Martelella mediterranea DSM 17316: one gene and its partner. The protein of the gene in region 1 interacts with the protein of each later gene in a pairwise test. Links are inferred from orthologs where the notes say so. Each region holds a gene or a part of one and is shown in the gene's direction. Other genes may lie near its edges.

Region 1 (5,158 bases):
CGCCGAGTTCGAGAGGCAGAAAGCTTACCGGCGCGGCGAACAGGTCGGCGGCGGGCGCGTTCCTGCCGGCCACGGTTAGATCATGACCGGCCGCAAGGCATTCCTCGACGATGTAGCGCCCGACCAGCCCCGTCCCGCCGCTGACGAGAATGCGTTTCATGCTGGCTTGGTCGGATTTTCGAGCGTGGCGATATCGGGGATGCCGTCGCCGTCGAAATAGGCCCACCAGAGGTCGATCAGCGGCTTCAACTCAACGGCGCGCGGGTGGTCGTCTTCCCACGGCTTTTCGTACTGGTAGTGCAGAACGCCGATATCGGACCAGTTCCACAGTTCCGGCATGTTGAACCAGACATATTGCAGCATGTTCATGAACACCGGCAGGCCATGCCAATCGGGGAAGAATTCCTGCAGGAAAGTCTGGTCGGTGCGCTTCCAGAACGCCTCGGGCTGGTCGAGTGCCGCGAGCATGGCGGCGAAGGTCTCGACGTCCGGCCGCGCCACGAACACGCCGGAATTCATCCGGTGAAAATCGGTGAGGCTTTCGTAGACATTGGGCGCCGCCGAAAACTCCGGATAGAAGAACAGCTTGTCGATGTTTTTTAACACCAGAGCATCGGCATCGATGAACACCGCTGCGTGATACTCGACGAGCTGCCACAGGCGCAGCTTGCAGAAATTGTCGAGCGGGGTGTGGAAGCCGGGCTTGCGTCCCTTGGTGAACGGGGCCTCGCCATGGATGTTCTTGCGCGCATGGCGCTCGTTGAACGCTTCCGACAGCGGCAGGTGATCGACGCCGATCAGCCGGCAGCCGAGATCGGCGAGATGCTTGAGGCCTTCCTCGGGCGCGCCGCCGGTATGCAGCACCACGACATCGGCCGGGGTTCCGGTCAAAAAGATCGAGCGCGCCAGCGCCAGCGCGCCCATGGCGTAGTCGTTGTTGGTGACCAGCGTGACGAAGGCGAACGGATATTTGGCGTCCACGCTGCGGTGGACGCCTTCATTTGCGGGGTCGCTCATGGCCTTACGAGACCGACTTCAGCGACTTGCCTTCCGGATCGCGGTTGATCTTGGTCGCGATATCCTTGGTCCAGGCGGAAACGGCCGGAACGCGTTTGCGATCAACGCGGTAGGCGTATTTCTTCGCAATGTCGACGATCTCGCCGAGCAGGCCTTCCTTGAGCGTGGTCGGGTTGAGGCCGAGCGCCAGGAACTTGTCGTTCTTCACGATCAGGTCGTTTTCCGGCGCTTCCTTGCGCGGGTTCGGCAGCCAGGCGATCTCGACGCCGGACATGTCGGAGATCATCTTCGCCAGGTCGCGCACCCGGTGGGTCTCGGTCATCTGGTTGAAGATCTCGACCCGGGCGTTCTTCTCCGGCGGATTGTTGAGCGCCAGTTCGATGCAGCGCACCGAATCCTGGATGTGGATGAAGGCGCGGGTCTGGCCGCCGACGCCGTGGACGGTCAGCGGATAGCCGATAGCCGCCTGGATCAGGAAGCGGTTCAGCACCGTACCGTAGTCGCCGTCATAGTCGAAGCGGTTGATCAACTGTGTGTGGCGTTTGGTCTGCTCGGTGTGCGTGCCCCAGACGATGCCCTGATGCAGGTCGGTGATCCGGAGGCCGTCATTCTTGGCGTAAAAGGCGAACAGAAGCTGATCCAGGCACTTGGTCATGTGGTAGATCGAGCCGGGGTTCGACGGATACAGGATTTCCTGGGAAACCTTGTCACCGGAATTGGTGGTGATATCGACCGGCAGATAGCCTTCCGGGATCGCAGCACCCACCGTCGAATAGCCGTAGACGCCCATCGTGCCGAGATGGACGACATGGGCGTCGAGGTCGATCTCGACCAGCGCATTCAAAAGGTTGTGGGTGGCGTTGACGTTGTTGTCGACCGTGTAGTTCTTGTGGCGGTCGGTCTTCATCGAATAGGGCGCGGCGCGCTGCTCGGCGAAATGAATGATCGCGTCAGGGCGCTCCTCGGCGAGCCACTGCTTCAGGATTTCATAATCCTTGGCGAGGTCGATGAGATGGAAATGGATGCGGCGGCCGGTCTCGGCATGCCAGATACGGGTACGTTCCTGGATCGAGTCCATCGGCGTCAGCGACTGGACGCCAAGCTCGGTGTCGATCCAGCGGCGTGACAGGTTGTCGACGATGTGAACTTCGTGTCCGGCATCCGACAAATGCAGCGAGGTCGGCCATCCGACAAACCCGTCTCCGCCCATAACTGCGATCTTCATTGCGCGTCTCCGTTCCATTTCAGCGATTCATCTTGTGCGTTAAACGCAATCAATATGACATAAATGCAATGGTTTTTTTACGCAATCTGCCAGGCGGAATGAAACAATCTGCCTCTGCGCCGTGTTGCGACGCGCTATGTTTCAAACTAGGTATGGCCAAAAATTGATGGATGAGGCGGACATGACCGAAACCGAGAATCATGGTCTCAGTGGCTGGATGGAAGGCGGGACGCATCACCTGCACCAGCGCGTTTATTACGAGGACACGGATTTTTCCGGCATCGTCTACCACGCGCGCTACCTGCATTTCTTCGAACGCGGCCGCACCGATCTTCTGCGCTGCCTCGGCGTGGAACAGCGCACGCTGCACACGATCGACGAGGAAGGCCTGGCCTTCGCGGTGCATCACATGGACCTGAAATTCGTGCGTCCGGCGCGGATGGATGATATCCTCGACATCACGACGAAAACCGTGAAGGCGACGGGCGCGCGCATGGTGCTGGAACAGGCGATCCACGCCAATGGGCAGTTGCTGACAACGGCGAGGGTGACCGTGGTGGTTATCAACAGGGCCGGGCGCGCGCGCCGCATGCCCGATGATCTGGCCGCCACGCTGCTTGAAGGTCAGTCGACGTAAACGGGCGCATTATGCCGAAAGCCCCTGGAATCCGGGCTTGCTAAAACATGAGTATTATGTGAAGGAATTCGCGCCGCCGCGGGAGACGTCTGGTGCGGTCAAAGCCTTGCCTTCAGGGGCTGGCGATAAAATCGTAACCGGACGTTAACCATGTTCGGGTATTCTGCGAAAAGCGGAGTTTTAGGCCGGTTTGCCTAGCTTTCACCATGATTTTCAAGGACAGGAAGCAAAGATGCGAATCCACTTAAATTCCGAGTTGAACACACCAGCGTCTCGCAGGCGGCTCTAACCATATCGCCCGGCTTGCCGGGCCAATCTATTCAGGGACTTCGTCATATGGAACAGCTTGGGTTGGAAGCTACGCACGCCGATGTCGGCCTTCTGGCGCTCTTCTGGCAGGCGGGATTCGTCGTCAAGATCGTGATGTTGGGACTGATCGCCGCGTCGGTCTGGACCTGGGCGATCGTGATCGAGAAGATCATCGCCTACAACAAGGAACGCCGCGCCTATAATCAGTTCGAGGATGCGTTCTGGTCGGGCACCTCGCTCGAAAAACTCTACAGCAACCTCTCGGATCGCAAGACCAGCGGCATGGCCGCCGTGTTCGTCTCGGCGATGCGCGAATGGAAAAAATCCTTCGAACGCGGCGCCCGCGCCCCGATGGGGCTGCAGATGCGCGTTGAAAAGGCGATGGACGTCGCCATTCAGCGCGAGGCCGAAAAGCTCGAAGCCCGTCTCGGCTTTCTGGCAAGCGTCGGTTCCGCAGCGCCGTTCATCGGTCTGTTCGGTACGGTGGTCGGCATCATGACCTCGTTCCAGGCGATCGCCGGATCGAAATCGACCAACCTCGCCGTCGTCGCGCCCGGCATTGCCGAGGCGCTGCTTGCAACGGCCATCGGCCTTGTCGCGGCCATTCCCGCCGTTGTCGCCTACAACAAGTTCTCCGCCGATTCCGGCAAGCTTGAAGGCCGCATGGAGGGCTTTGCCGACGAGTTCTCATCCATCCTGTCGCGTCAGATCGACGAAAAGCTGCAGTCGCGTCCGGCTGCCGAATAGCGAGGGGAGAACCAACCAATGGCAATGTCCATGGGAACAGGCGGCAAGGCCGGCGGTCGTGGCCGCAGGCGCGCAAGACGCGTCCCCGTCAGCGAAATCAACGTCACGCCGCTGGTCGACGTCATGCTGGTGCTTCTGATCATCTTCATGGTCGCGGCGCCGATGATGACGGTCGGCGTGCCGATCGACCTGCCGGAAACCCAGGCGCAGGCGATGAACTCGGATACCCAGCCGATCACCATCTCGGTCAATCCGGACGGGCAGATTTTCCTGCAGGAAACCGAGATCCCGATCGACGAGGTCGTGCCCAAGCTCGAGGCGATCGCCACCACCGGCTACAATGAGCGCATCTATGTGCGTGGTGACGCCAATGCCGATTACGGCACGGTGATGAAGGTGATGGCCCGCATTTCCGCCGCAGGCTTCAAGAATATCGGTCTTGTCACGCTGCAGGAACAGGATAGCTGATCTTAGCCCATGAAGCGCAGCCTTGCCATTTCATTCCTGTTGCACTGTCTGGTCCTCGGCTGGGCAGTGTTTGTGCTTGGCGCGCCTTCATCACTTGAAGTGGCCGATGTCGAAGCGCTGCCGGTGACGCTTATACCGGTGGAAGACATTACCCAGGTCCAGCAGGGCGACGAGACGGCGGAGCTTGCCGATATCGCAGCCCCCGTGCCGACCCGGCGGCCGCAGGAGGTCGCCGAGGCGCAGAATGTCGGCGACAACGATATCGACCTCGAAACCGACACCAACGCGACGCCGGACGATATCGCGCAGGAACAGGCAGCCCTGCCGACGCCTGCCGCCGAGCCGACGCCGGAACCCGCGCCGGTGGAAGAGCCCGCTTCCGAGCCGCCGCCGCCCACGCCGCAACCGGCCGAACGGCCCGAACCCACGCCGGAGCCCGCTCCTGCGCCGGAACCTACCCCCGAGCCCGCGCCGGCCCCGGAGCCGACGCCTGCGCCGGAACCCGCGCCAGCCCCCGAGCCGACGCCTGAGCCGGAGGCGAGCCAGCCGGCTGCGGAGACGCCGCCGGAACCGGAACTCGCCTTCCCCGAGCAGGCGCCGCTGCCGACGCGCCGTCCGCCGGAGCCGGTGCTGCGCGAAACCCGCACCGCCGAGGCGCCCAGAACCGACAGCCAGACGACGGCGTCGACCACCGCCGAGGAAGACGATTTCGACGTGGACCAGATCGCGGCGCTTTTGAACCGCACCGAGGCCAC
Region 2 (2,913 bases), 270 kb from region 1 along the record:
GTTTCCGACCCCGATGAGATCACGAAGCTGCTGGTCGAGCAGGTCACCGGCCGGGTGCGCTGGCGCGAGACGGTGAGCTGGTTTGCGGCAAACGAAATCGAAACGCTCTATGAAGTTGGCGCCGGCAAGGTGCTGACCGGTCTTGCGCGGCGCATCGAGCGTTCGCTCTCCGGCGTCGCGATCAACGAGCCGGGCGATATCGACGCGGCGCTGAAGGCGATCAAGGGCTGAAACCGAAACGGCCCGCGATTGGCGGGCAAACATCTGACGAGGTTATGACATGTTGGATCTGACTGGCCGAAAGGCGCTCGTTACCGGCGCCAGCGGCGGCATCGGCGAGGCGATCGCCCGCATGCTCCACGCCCAGGGCGCGACCGTAGCACTCCACGGCACCCGCGCGGAAAAGCTCGAGGCGCTGGCTGGCGAGCTTGGCGAGCGCACTCATGTGTTTCCCGCCAATCTTTCCGACCGCGCCGCCGTCAAGGAACTCGGCGAAAAGGCCGAGGCGGATCTCGGCGGCATCGACATCCTGGTTAACAATGCCGGCATCACCAAGGACGGCCTGTTCGTGCGCATGAGCGACGCGGACTGGGAAAGCGTGCTGGAGGTCAACCTCACCGCCGCCTTCGTGCTGACCCGCACCATCATGCATCCGATGATGCGCCGCCGCTTCGGCCGGGTCATCAACATCACCTCGATCGTCGGCGTCACCGGCAATCCGGGCCAGGCCAATTATTGCGCCGCCAAGGCCGGCATGATCGGCTTTTCGAAATCGCTGGCGCAGGAAGTCGCGCCGCGCAACGTCACGGTCAATTGCGTCGCCCCCGGATTCATCGAAACCGCGATGACCGACAAGCTGAACGACAAGCAGAAAGAAGCGATCCTCGGCGCCGTTCCGATGAAGCGGATGGGCAGCGGGGATGACATTGCGGCCGCCGTCACCTATCTTGCCTCCAACGAGGCCGGCTATGTCACGGGCCAGACCTTGCATATCAATGGCGGCATGGCCATGATCTGACATCGCGGTCCGCTCCACGCGGGCCGTCGAAAATGCTGGAGAGACCGGCAACGCGGTGTTTTTTGGGCTTTGCGCTCAGAACAAAGCATGGTAAGCGGGCCGGGACTGCCAAGAACAGTCCAATGAACGAAGCCCGGTCCATCGGCCGGGATTTCGGTTTAAGTGGGCGTTGGTTCACATATCTGCCGCGGCGTGTTTCCTTTTGGAGGGCCGGCGGCTTTCACATAGCGGATGTCAAGGCATCCGGTAGAACTTGAGACAGGTCGAGGAAACCGACATGAGCGATATCGCAGAACGCGTTAAGAAAATTGTAGTTGACCACCTGGGCGTGGATGCCGACAAGGTTGTCGAAAGCGCAAGCTTCATCGACGATCTCGGCGCCGACTCGCTCGATACCGTCGAGCTGGTCATGGCCTTCGAAGAAGAGTTCGGTGTGGAAATCCCCGACGATGCCGCTGATTCGATCCTCACGGTCGGCGATGCCATCAAGTTCATCGAAAAGGCTCAGGCCTGATCGACTGAAAATTCAGGGCGGCGTTCGGGTCATACCTGCAACCCGCCTCGAACGGCCCGGTGATACGGGCCATTTTTTTGTCCTGCGTTCCGGGACGGGAACGCATCAAGGACGGTTTTGCGCTTGTGGCGAGAGCGTTTATAGTCGGGCGAATGTCGATTCCACTCGGCATTGGCCGGCATGAAACGCTGGTCATGATGGCAAGAAACTTGAGAAAAATGGGGGGCGATCCACCAATGAGGCGTGTCGTAATCACCGGTCTGGGCATGGTAACGCCGCTTGGCTGCGGGGCCGAGGTAACCTGGTCGCGTCTGCTGGACGGCGTCAGCGGCGCCAGCAAGGTCACCGCGTTCGAAACGGAAGATCTTGCAGCCAGGATTGCATGCTCGATCCCGCTTGGCGACGGCAGCGACGGAACCTTCAATGCCGATCAGTGGCTGGAGCCGAAGGAGCAGCGCAAGGTCGATCCGTTCATCACCTATGCGATCGCCGCCGCCGACATGGCACTTGAGGATGCCGGCTGGCATCCCCAAAGCGATGACGACCAGATCGCGACCGGCGTGCTGATCGGCTCCGGCATCGGCGGGCTCGAAGGCATCGTCGAAGCCGGCTACACGCTGCGCGACCGCGGCCCCCGCCGCGTTTCCCCGTTCTTCATTCCCGGCCGCCTGATCAACCTTGCCTCCGGCCAGGTCTCGATCCGGCACAAGCTGCGCGGCCCCAATCATTCGGTCGTCACGGCCTGCTCCACGGGCGCGCATGCGATCGGCGACGCCAGCCGGATCATCGGCTTCGGCGATGCCGATGTGATGGTTGCCGGCGGCACGGAATCGCCGATCTGCCGTATCGCGCTCGCCGGCTTTGCCGCCTGCAAGGCGCTCTCCACCAATTTCAACGACGAGCCGCAGCGCGCCTCGCGCCCCTACGATGTCGACCGTGACGGTTTCGTCATGGGCGAGGGCTCCGGCATTGTGGTGCTCGAGGAGCTGGAACACGCCAAGGCGCGCGGCGCGAAGATCTATGCCGAGGTCGTCGGCTACGGCATGAGCGGTGATGCCTTCCACATCACCGCGCCGAGCGAGGACGGCGAGGGCGCGTTCCGTTGCATGACCTCAGCGCTGAAGCGCGCCGGGATCGCCCCGTCCGATATCGATTATATCAATGCCCACGGCACCTCGACGATGGCCGACACGATCGAACTCGGCGCCGTCGAGCGGCTGCTGGGCGATGCCGCCGGCAAGGTGTCGATGTCCTCCACCAAATCCGCGACCGGCCATCTTCTGGGCGCGGCGGGCGCGATCGAGGCGATCTTCTCGACGCTGGCGATCCGCGACAATGTCGCGCCGCCGACGCTCAACCTCGACAATCCCGAGCGAGAGAC

The links. Proteins that work in one complex are often made in the same cells at the same time.
Region 2: the proteins of ybgC (region 1) and Mame_RS13400 interact in binary tests that used the Escherichia coli proteins (3 or more experiments, as listed by UniProt). The link is inferred for Martelella mediterranea DSM 17316 from one-to-one orthologs.

What each region holds. Positions count from the first base shown.
Region 1 is NZ_CP020330.1:2,599,664-2,604,821, forward strand. The notes cover bases 1,209-4,151. They hold ybgC (tol-pal system-associated acyl-CoA thioesterase), read left to right. Parts: upstream 1,209-2,423; coding sequence 2,424-2,879; downstream 2,880-4,151. Other genes in these bases: Mame_RS12140 (NAD-dependent epimerase/dehydratase family protein), read right to left, coding at 1,209-2,242; tolQ (protein TolQ), read left to right, coding at 3,216-3,935; tolR (protein TolR), read left to right, coding at 3,954-4,151. Outside these bases: Mame_RS12130 (NAD-dependent epimerase/dehydratase family protein), read right to left, coding at 1-160; Mame_RS12135 (glycosyltransferase), read right to left, coding at 157-1,017; more of Mame_RS12140, read right to left, coding at 1,022-1,208; more of tolR, read left to right, coding at 4,152-4,403; Mame_RS12160 (cell envelope integrity TolA family protein), read left to right, coding at 4,413-5,158.
Region 2 is NZ_CP020330.1:2,868,503-2,871,415, forward strand. It holds Mame_RS13400 (acyl carrier protein), read left to right. Parts: upstream 1-1,295; coding sequence 1,296-1,532; downstream 1,533-2,913. Other genes in the region: fabD (ACP S-malonyltransferase), read left to right, coding at 1-231; fabG (3-oxoacyl-[acyl-carrier-protein] reductase), read left to right, coding at 281-1,018; fabF (beta-ketoacyl-ACP synthase II), read left to right, coding at 1,769-2,913. UniProt on the Escherichia coli protein: Carrier of the growing fatty acid chain in fatty acid biosynthesis.